2 regions of the Pseudoalteromonas sp. J2K-J979 genome follow, and region 2 is predicted to be linked to the other one. Evidence: predicted binding sites of a transcription regulator. Region 2 holds the regulator's gene; the other holds the start of a gene.
The links. Region 2 encodes FliA, which starts transcription of late flagellar genes. Its sites were predicted from a motif close to CTAAAGNTNNNNNNNNNNNNGCCGATA; they were not measured.
Positions count from the first base shown of each region.

Region 1: AC3KVK_RS07005 (VC2046/SO_2500 family protein) is a predicted target of FliA. The motif match lies at 1,749-1,775, and genes of this name have one in related genera.

Region 1 is NZ_CM200281.1:1,504,882-1,509,309, reverse strand. It holds gene AC3KVK_RS07015 (SulA-like leucine-rich domain-containing protein) at 113-553, shown strand; gene AC3KVK_RS07010 (YchJ family protein) at 678-1,139, shown strand; gene AC3KVK_RS07005 (VC2046/SO_2500 family protein) at 1,190-1,714, opposite strand; tRNA gene AC3KVK_RS07000 (tRNA-Tyr) at 1,828-1,912, shown strand; tRNA gene AC3KVK_RS06995 (tRNA-Tyr) at 2,291-2,375, shown strand; gene AC3KVK_RS06990 (M48 family metallopeptidase) at 2,398-3,078, opposite strand; gene AC3KVK_RS06985 (response regulator) at 3,199-4,428, shown strand, end outside.
Region 2 is NZ_CM200281.1:1,047,395-1,051,822, reverse strand. It holds gene AC3KVK_RS04975 (chemotaxis protein CheA) at 1-1,294, opposite strand, end outside; gene AC3KVK_RS04970 (protein phosphatase CheZ) at 1,311-2,081, opposite strand; gene cheY (chemotaxis response regulator CheY) at 2,099-2,482, opposite strand; gene AC3KVK_RS04960 (RNA polymerase sigma factor FliA) at 2,528-3,211, opposite strand; gene AC3KVK_RS04955 (MinD/ParA family ATP-binding protein) at 3,258-4,115, opposite strand; gene flhF (flagellar biosynthesis GTPase FlhF) at 4,108-4,428, opposite strand, start outside.

The DNA.
Region 1 (4,428 bases), 460 kb from region 2:
AAACATGTTCTGGTGTTTAATTAAACAAAATGCAAAAAAAACACTTGCGCCACACAACTGTATAAACTACTGTACATATATGAGTACTGTATAAACAACCAGTGAGATAATTATGTTACAAACAATTGATGTAAGACGAGTTAAAAGTTACCAAGATACCTGCGCAAAAACTCATTTACACTTAGTTGAAGTCGATGATGATATCAGCGCGACGTTTGAACTTTTAAAAATACTGCATCAATTTAATCAACAACCTGGTTGGACTCTACTCATTGCTCCTGACGCTGTGCCAAGCAAATCATTATTAGATTCCTGTTCAATCGATAAAGCTAAATTATTAGTTATAAGACAAAAGCACCTTTCTAATCTTGAATATGTTCTCAACTCTGCACTTTACAATGGCAATTTTTCTGCGGTTATCACTTGGACAAATATGCTCAGTTTTGAACAACTCAATCAACTAGCAAACCAACGCACTCTTAATAATAAAACAGCGCAACTTTATAGCTTTGTGCGAAATAAAGAAGCCGATACTAAGTATGCTGTTAATTAAGCCTTCGTATGTAAACAGCTAAGTGCGAGAGTTGAGAAATAGATAAAATAACCTAAGTATTTTTAGCAAAGAATCATCATTTTACGATACACTTTCAGCTTTAGAATAGTAGGTAAAATATTGTATGTGTTATTGTGGTACTGACGTCTCTTTTGAAAATTGTTGCCAGCCGTTTATAACTGGCCAAGCACTGCCAGAACACGCAGAACAGCTTATGCGTTCACGATTTAGTGCCTATGTGGTAAATAATGCAGAGTACATTCACCACACGTACGCCGTCGAAAAACGCTTTGATAATTCTATCGCTGATATCCGTGATTTTGCACAAAGCTGTCGATTTATCAAACTCGAAGTATTAAATAACTCTGAAAACGCTGATAGTGCAACCGTCGAGTTTAGTGTTCACTACTTTTACCAACAATTATTTTGCCAACTTAATGAGAAATCTCGCTTTGAAAAGCGCGATGGACAGTGGTTTTATATCGATGGTGATATCACTCCTACACCCGATATAAAAATCGGTAGAAATGATTTATGCCCGTGTGGTAGTGAGAAGAAATATAAAAAGTGTCATGCTACTGGTTAATGCTAACGAGAATATGACTTTGCAAATCGATAAGTGAGATACACTACTGTTTATGCCGAAATGACAGAGAGAGGGGTATGAAGGTTAGGGTTTTGTAAGTTATCATAAAATGCAGCTGCATTTATTTGCATATCACCGACTTGAGTATCTTGTTTAAAATAACGTTTTTTCACATTTAACTCACAATTATTTATAATTTCTGAAGAAATATGCGATGGGTCATCGCGTAAAGCAAGTGGCTCAGGTTTTAAATATTGTTTAAGTTTTATTTGCTTCAAGCCATCAGATGCCAATAATGCCCTGTTATCTTTTCCTATTAAAAAGTCGATTGGTTTTATCGCTAAAGGTTGTATAGGCCCCGCACCTAATTTAACTCTTAAATCAGTATTATCACTAATTTCTGGATAAGGGCTGGGTTGTTCTTCTTGAGGTAAATGAAACTGTGCGAAATCTGTCGCATCATGGGATAACATCGCCAATAATAGCGAAAAGTCTGATCGGCGGTTTTCATCAACCGAAACGGCCAGTTGATTACCCAACTGTGCTTCGTTTGTTAAAATTCCATCAATCTGCATTAAATATAACCACTGTTGTTTTCATTAACAAATTTATCGGCATGCCAGCCAAATTCTTTAATATTTTTCCTTTACATAAAGAACATTTTTGATATTATGCCCGCACTGAATTTGGAGGGGTTCCCGAGTGGCCAAAGGGATCAGACTGTAAATCTGACGGCTCAGCCTTCGGTGGTTCGAATCCACCTCCCTCCACCATTCTTTCAGTATTTACTTCAAACTTATTCACTTCTTATAGCTACTTAATTTAATATATTAAAATTCATCACAGTGACTGTTTGACTGTTTGACTGTTTGACTGTTTGACTGTTTGACTGTTTGACTGTTTGACTGTTTGACTGTTTGACTGTTTGACTGTTTGACTGTTTGACTGTTTGACTGTTTGACTGTTTCCAGTTGTGCTTAAAATATTTCACCAGTCAAGCGCTTCCTATATTTCAGCACACTCGAACTCACAACTTTACCAACTTGAACTAAAAAACATCAAGATGTGTATTAAACAGGCAAACAGTCTGAAAGTGTCATAAAACTTCTTTACACAGATCAAATTTTTGCTATTATCGCCCTCGTAGAAACGGAGGGGTTCCCGAGTGGCCAAAGGGATCAGACTGTAAATCTGACGGCTCAGCCTTCGGTGGTTCGAATCCACCTCCCTCCACCATCTACTCCTATATAAAATTCCTCTATCTTGTGTCTAATATATTCATCCTCTTGTTTAACCAATTTTGTGCATCACTCACCTGTTTGTAGTGCTCGTGAACTAGTTGCCAAAAATGCTGACTGTGATCCATATACCTCAAATGCGCTAATTCATGCACGATGACATAATCAATGACCCAAGTCGGTGCTTGCGCTAACAGTAAATTAAAACTAATCACACCTTTGCTCGAGCACGAGCCCCAGCGTCGACGATAATATTTGATCTGAACTTGTTGATAGTTTAACGCCATTAATTGCGAAAAATGTTTAATGCGATGCGCAATGTAATCGCTCAATTGTTGTGTGAATACACTTTCTAATTGTTTAATTCGAAAAGAGTCTGAATCTTTTACACGGCGAGCTGTATGAATAATAACTTTTTGCTCACTAATCATATGGCTGCTTTTATTGGCTGCTTGCCAGCACAGCTCATAGGGTTGTCCAAATATATCGATTGTCAATCGGTCAAAATGTGCTGGTTGAGCATGCGCACGTTGTTTTTCTAAATGATTGCTGATCCAGTGTTGTTTCTGTTGAACCAGTTGTGTTAGGTAATCAATCGAAACCCCGTAAGGGCTATGCACAGTGATCTGTTGGTTTTGAATTTTAATCGCGATTGTTTTACGTCGTTTGCTTTTTTTTATCGTGAATTTAGGTAACACCACAAGATAAGACCTTTTTAAAAATTAACCTGTATTTAGAGAAGGAAATACAGCAGCTTGCTGGTAAATAGTTTACTATCTAATAGGCAAAGACAACAATTAAAGGTTCATAAAATCGATTCTATGACAGCCAAACCACTCATTAACTATCAAGATAAAAAAATTCTCATAGTAGATGACCAACGATCATTTCAAACCATGATGAAAGGATTGCTGTTTAGTATTGGTGCACGCAATATTAATTTTGCCAACAGCGGAGAGTCTGCATTAGTACAATGCCTTGAGACAAAATTTGATTTACTGTTTATTGACTATAACTTAGGCCAAGGTAAAAATGGCCGACAATTACTCGAAGAATTACGATTAAAAAAATGTTTGGCTGTCGATGCTATCTATATGATTGTATCGGGTGAGAGTACCCGACCTATGGTGCTAGGTGCGGTCGAGGCTGAACCTGATGATTATTTAATCAAACCTTTTTCACAGGGGTTATTAAAGTCACGGATCCATCGTGTTTATAAACGTAAACAACTCTTAAAAGATGCGATGTTGGCTTTAGAGCAAGAACAATTTAGCACTGCAATTGAGTTGATTTTAGCTGTCAAAAAATCTCAGCCCAGATATCGCCAATATTGTGTCCAGCTGCTTAGCAATATTTACATCAAGCAAAAAGATTATGAAAATGCCCTGCAATTACTCAAAAGTGAGCTGGCCATTAAACGTGTGACCTGGGCGCTGATTTCGAGCGCTTCTATCTACTTACTCAAAAAAGATTACGAACAAGCACTTGAATTGTGCGAAGAAGTGCTTGATATTAATCGTTTTCGTGTAGAAGCACATGATATAAAAGCACGCTGCCAGTTAGCCATGGGGCAGCCTAAAGAAGCACTTAAAACAGTCAAGCAAAGTGTCAGTATTTCTCCCTTTTCATTTAGCCGACAATATTTACTCGCCGATATCGCAAGAGAAAACAAAGCTTATAACTCACTTATCAATGCGTGTCAGAATTTATTAGATATGAGCCGCCGCTCGATCCATCAAGATGTTTCGTATCAACTCAACTTTATCCGCGCTTTATTTGATGCTGCGCAAAATAGCGAAAATGAACCCGATAAGGAACACTACCTTAAAGAAACTAAAATTGCGTTACAAAAAGCCAAAGCTGATCAGCAGTTATTTACTGAAACACCCTTTGATGTTTTCGAAGCCATGTGTTTAGCTCGGCTAGAGGCACTAAAAGGCAACTTTTTACAATCTAAAAAGTCGTTAGGCGCGGTTCAAGAGCAAATAAACAAAAGCGAAAATGAGCTACCACTCGACTTATATCCAGAGTCTATAATGACATTACTGGAA
Region 2 (4,428 bases):
TCCGAGCCAAATCACGAACGACTCGAGGAAAACGTCCAAATACTTTCTTAATAGGTTGCATTCGAGTTTTCATCACGGCGCCTTGCAAATCGGCTGTGACGACATCTAAGTTTGAAATGGCCTTGCTCATACTCTCACTGCTAACAGTGGCACCTAAACTAACCAAGCGATTGCGAACTAACACTAGCTCACCAACCATATTCATAATTTGGTCTAGTCGTTTAGTGTCAACACGAACTGTCGTTTCAGCTTGAGGTGCTGCAGCTTTAGGAGCCGGAGCTTTAGCAGGGGCCGCTGTTGGCTTTTCTGGTACTTTTGCTACAGGCGCTGCTGGTTTAGCAACTGGTGTAGGTTTTGCTGGTGCAGCTTTAGGTGCAGCTGGCACTTCTGCTTTAGCTTGAACGGAAGCTTGCTTTGAGCCATTACTGACAGCTTTAGGAGCTCCAGAACCATGAAGCTCATCAAGTAATGATTCAAATTCATCTTCTGTAATTTCTTCGTCAGAACTTGCAGCATTTGTGTCAACACTCGGTGGTGATTTGGGTTGCTCATTTGAAGCGCTTACAGCGCCGAACGATCCTGAACCATGTAATTCATCAAGTAAATTTTCAAACTCATCATCTGTTATATCATCATTATCAGAACTTGTTGAATCAGGGGATTGCTGTGCAGCCGGCCCTTGTCCAGAACCATGTAACTCATCAAGTAAGCTTTCAAACTCATCTTCCGTTATATCATCAATAGAATCTGAACTTGGTGAACTAGCTTCTGGTGTTATAGGATCTTCACCGAAAAAAATGTCATCAAACTCATCTTGTGATGGTTCTGATTCATTTTCAGGTTCAGGTTCAGAGTATGCTTCTTCTGGAGCTGTTTCTTCAACCTCCCCAACCTCATCTTCAGACTCTGGCTTACTTAACTTATGTAAAATATCGAGTAATTCTGGTGAAGCCGCATCAGGTTGCTCTCTATTTTGAATCTTTGCAAACATTTCATTAATAGTGTCGAGAGCTTGAAGAATGACATCCATTAACTCGGCAGTGACTCTGCGTTTGCCTTGACGGAGAACATCGAAAATATTTTCAGCCCCATGACAAGCATCAACTAATTCTGTCATTGCTAGAAAGCCAGCTCCACCTTTAACGGTATGAAAGCCCCTAAATATAGCATTGAGTAAATCTGCATCTTCAGGATTATTTTCTAATTCAACTAACTGCTCGGACAATAATTCGAGTATTTCACCAGCCTCGACCAAAAAATCCTGCAATATATCTTCATCAACTTCAAAGCTCATGCAGCTGCTCTCCCATTTAGAAGCCTAAGCTCGATAATAAGTCATCAACTTCATCTTGACCGGAAACTACATCATCACGCTCAGCAGCATCAATAATCGGCCCTTCAGCAACCTGATCTAGTTCAGTTGAACTTACATCGGCTACAATCGTATTTTTTTCGTGTACTTCTTTTGACGTTTCAACTGGAGAACCAAAGACAGTTAACATGTAAATTAAACTGTCTTCTACCTCTCGAACCAGCTCGATAACCCTTCGAATTACTTGACCTGTCAGATCTTGATAATCTTGAGCCATTAATACTTGAGTCATCAAACTATGAAGTTGTTGCGTATCTTTTTGCGTACCTTGAATAAAGTCATCAAGCTCAAGACATAACGTCTTAAATTCACCTAACTTTAAGTCCCGTGACATTAATCTATCCCACGAGGGCTTAAGATTATTAATATCGTCGTTTAACTTATCGGCGAGAGGCAAGCTAGCTTCAATGGCATCCATTGTTTTATTTGCAGCTTGCTCTGTCATTTCCATAACATAATTTAATCGCTGCTTGGCATCCGGCAATGATTCTTGTGTTAACGAAGAAAGCTTGTCATCTAACTCAAAGTTTTTAAGTGAGTCATGAAGTTGCCGAGTTAATTTACCAACCTCTGCAAATAGCTCAGACTGTTCATCTGAGCTTATTTGTAATAACAGCTCATTCGCTTGTTCTTGTTCGCCATTTTCCAAAAGCTCGACGAGCTGTTTGGCTTGTTCAAGTGTTATTTGTGGTATAGCGCTGGCCGACATGAAGCTCTCCTTCTTGTTTAACCTAAACGCTCAAACACTTTATCCAATTTAGTCTTCAGCGTCGCAGCGGTAAACGGTTTAACAATGTAGCCGTTAACACCCGCTTGAGCCGCAGCAATGATTTGTTCTTTTTTAGCCTCAGCCGTTACCATTAACACGGGTAAATGCTTAAGGTTGTCATCAGCTCTGATCGCTCGGAGCAAATCAATACCTTGCATTCCAGGCATGTTCCAGTCAGTTACAACAAAATCAAACTCTTGATTTTGTAACATTGGTAGTGCGGTGCTACCGTCATCAGCTTCTTGAACATTAGTAAATCCTAAGTCCCTAAGCAGATTTTTAATGATTCTTCTCATAGTTGAAAAGTCATCTACCACAAGAATTTTCATGTTTTTATCCAAAACATCCTCCGGTGAGGTTTAAACCCAAATTACAGTACTTCTAATTCAAATCCAGTCACTGACTTTTGCTTTTAGCTTTATCATTGCCTGGCCATGTATTTGGCTAACTCTTGATTCACTCACATCAAGAATTGCACCTATTTCTTTTAAATTCATTTCATCATTGTAGTAAAGAGATAAAACCAGTGCATCACGTTCAGGTAAAGTTTTAATTGCTTCCATTAAGGAGTCATTAAACCGCTCTGTTTGTGTATGAACATAGGGTGTGTCACTAGAGTTTAAATGTTCTTCGTTATGGAGCACATCTTCATCAACACCTAGATCTTCAATCCCCAAAATCCTACCGCTATTTACATCATTAAGAATATCATGGTATTCATTGAGCGTAATATCAAGTTTTTCAGCAACTTCTATATCTTTTACTTCTCGCCCTAATGAAGATTCCAATTCTGCAGTCGCTTGCGCAACCATTCTCGCATTTTTATGAACCGATCGTGGAACCCAGTCCCCTTTTCGTATTTCATCCAACATTGCTCCACGTATGCGGATTCCTGCATACGTTTCAAAACTCGCACCTTTTGAGCCATCGAAATTTTTCGCGGCTTCAATCAGGCCTATCATTCCTGATTGCACTAAATCATCCAATTGAACGCTCGCTGGCAATCGCGCCAGTAAGTGGTATGCAATGCGCTTTACTAACGTTACATGTCTTTCGATCATGTTCGTCATTTGATCTGCAGTGCTATACCCTATTACTTTATTCACACAGGATGCCTTAGCGATTTACAAGCTTTTCTATGAAGAACTCCAAATGCCCTGAAGGTTGATTTGGAATAGGCCATTTAGCCGCTTTTGTTGCAAGCGTTTTAAATGCAATTGCTGCGGGTGACTTAGGGAAGAGATCAACAATCGTTTTTTGTTTACGAATGGATTTACGCATATTCTCATCGAAGGGAACTGTCGAGACAAGCTCTAGAGAAACATCTAGAAAACGGTCTGTCACTTTAGAAAGCTTTGCGAACAACTCTTGGCCTTCACGTAAGCTGCGTACCATATTAGCGACTATTTTAAATTTATAGACACCATGCTCTCTACTCAATATTTTAATTAGAGCATAAGCATCTGTTATTGAAGTCGGCTCATCACATACAACTACGAGTACATCTTGAGCTGCTCTTGAAAAACTTAACACCATATCTGAAATACCAGCTGCGGTATCTACAATCAGCACATCATAGTCAGCATTCAATTCGCCAAAAGCACGGATGAGACCTGCATGTTCAGCTGGAGATAGTTCTACCATGTTTTGAGAACCTGATGTTGCAGGTACAATACGGATTCCGTGTGGACCTTCGACTAAAATATCTTCCAATTCACATTCGCCCGATAATACGTGCGAGAGATTTCGTTCAACTCTGAGTCCAAGCATCACATCACAGTTTGCCAACCCTAAGTCAGCATCAAGTACCAAAACCCTTTGGCCTTGTTGTCCCATTGCAATTGCCATATTTAAGGAGACATTGGTTTTACCCACGCCACCTTTGCCGCCTGTCACTGCAATTACTTTTACAGCTTGATTATTTTGATTCATTCTTCGCAGGCCACTTGCTTGATCTAAAACTGTATTAATCATACATCCCTACTGCATGAGACTCCAAGTTTGGATGTCTTTTAAATTGCGCGTTTGCACGTTTAGCGTACAGTTGCTCAGCCTTTTTGACTAGTTTTTCTGCATTAGCCACTCTAATGTCCTCTGGCACACGCTGACCATTAGTAAGATACCCTATTGGTAAGCGATTTTGAATCGCAATACTTATAATCTCTCCTAAACTTAAGCATTCATCAAGTTTTGTGAATATACAACCACTTAAGTGTACCTTTTTAAAATGCTTAACCGTCTCTTGCAATACCTCTAACTGTGCTGTTGCACTCAATACAAGGTAACT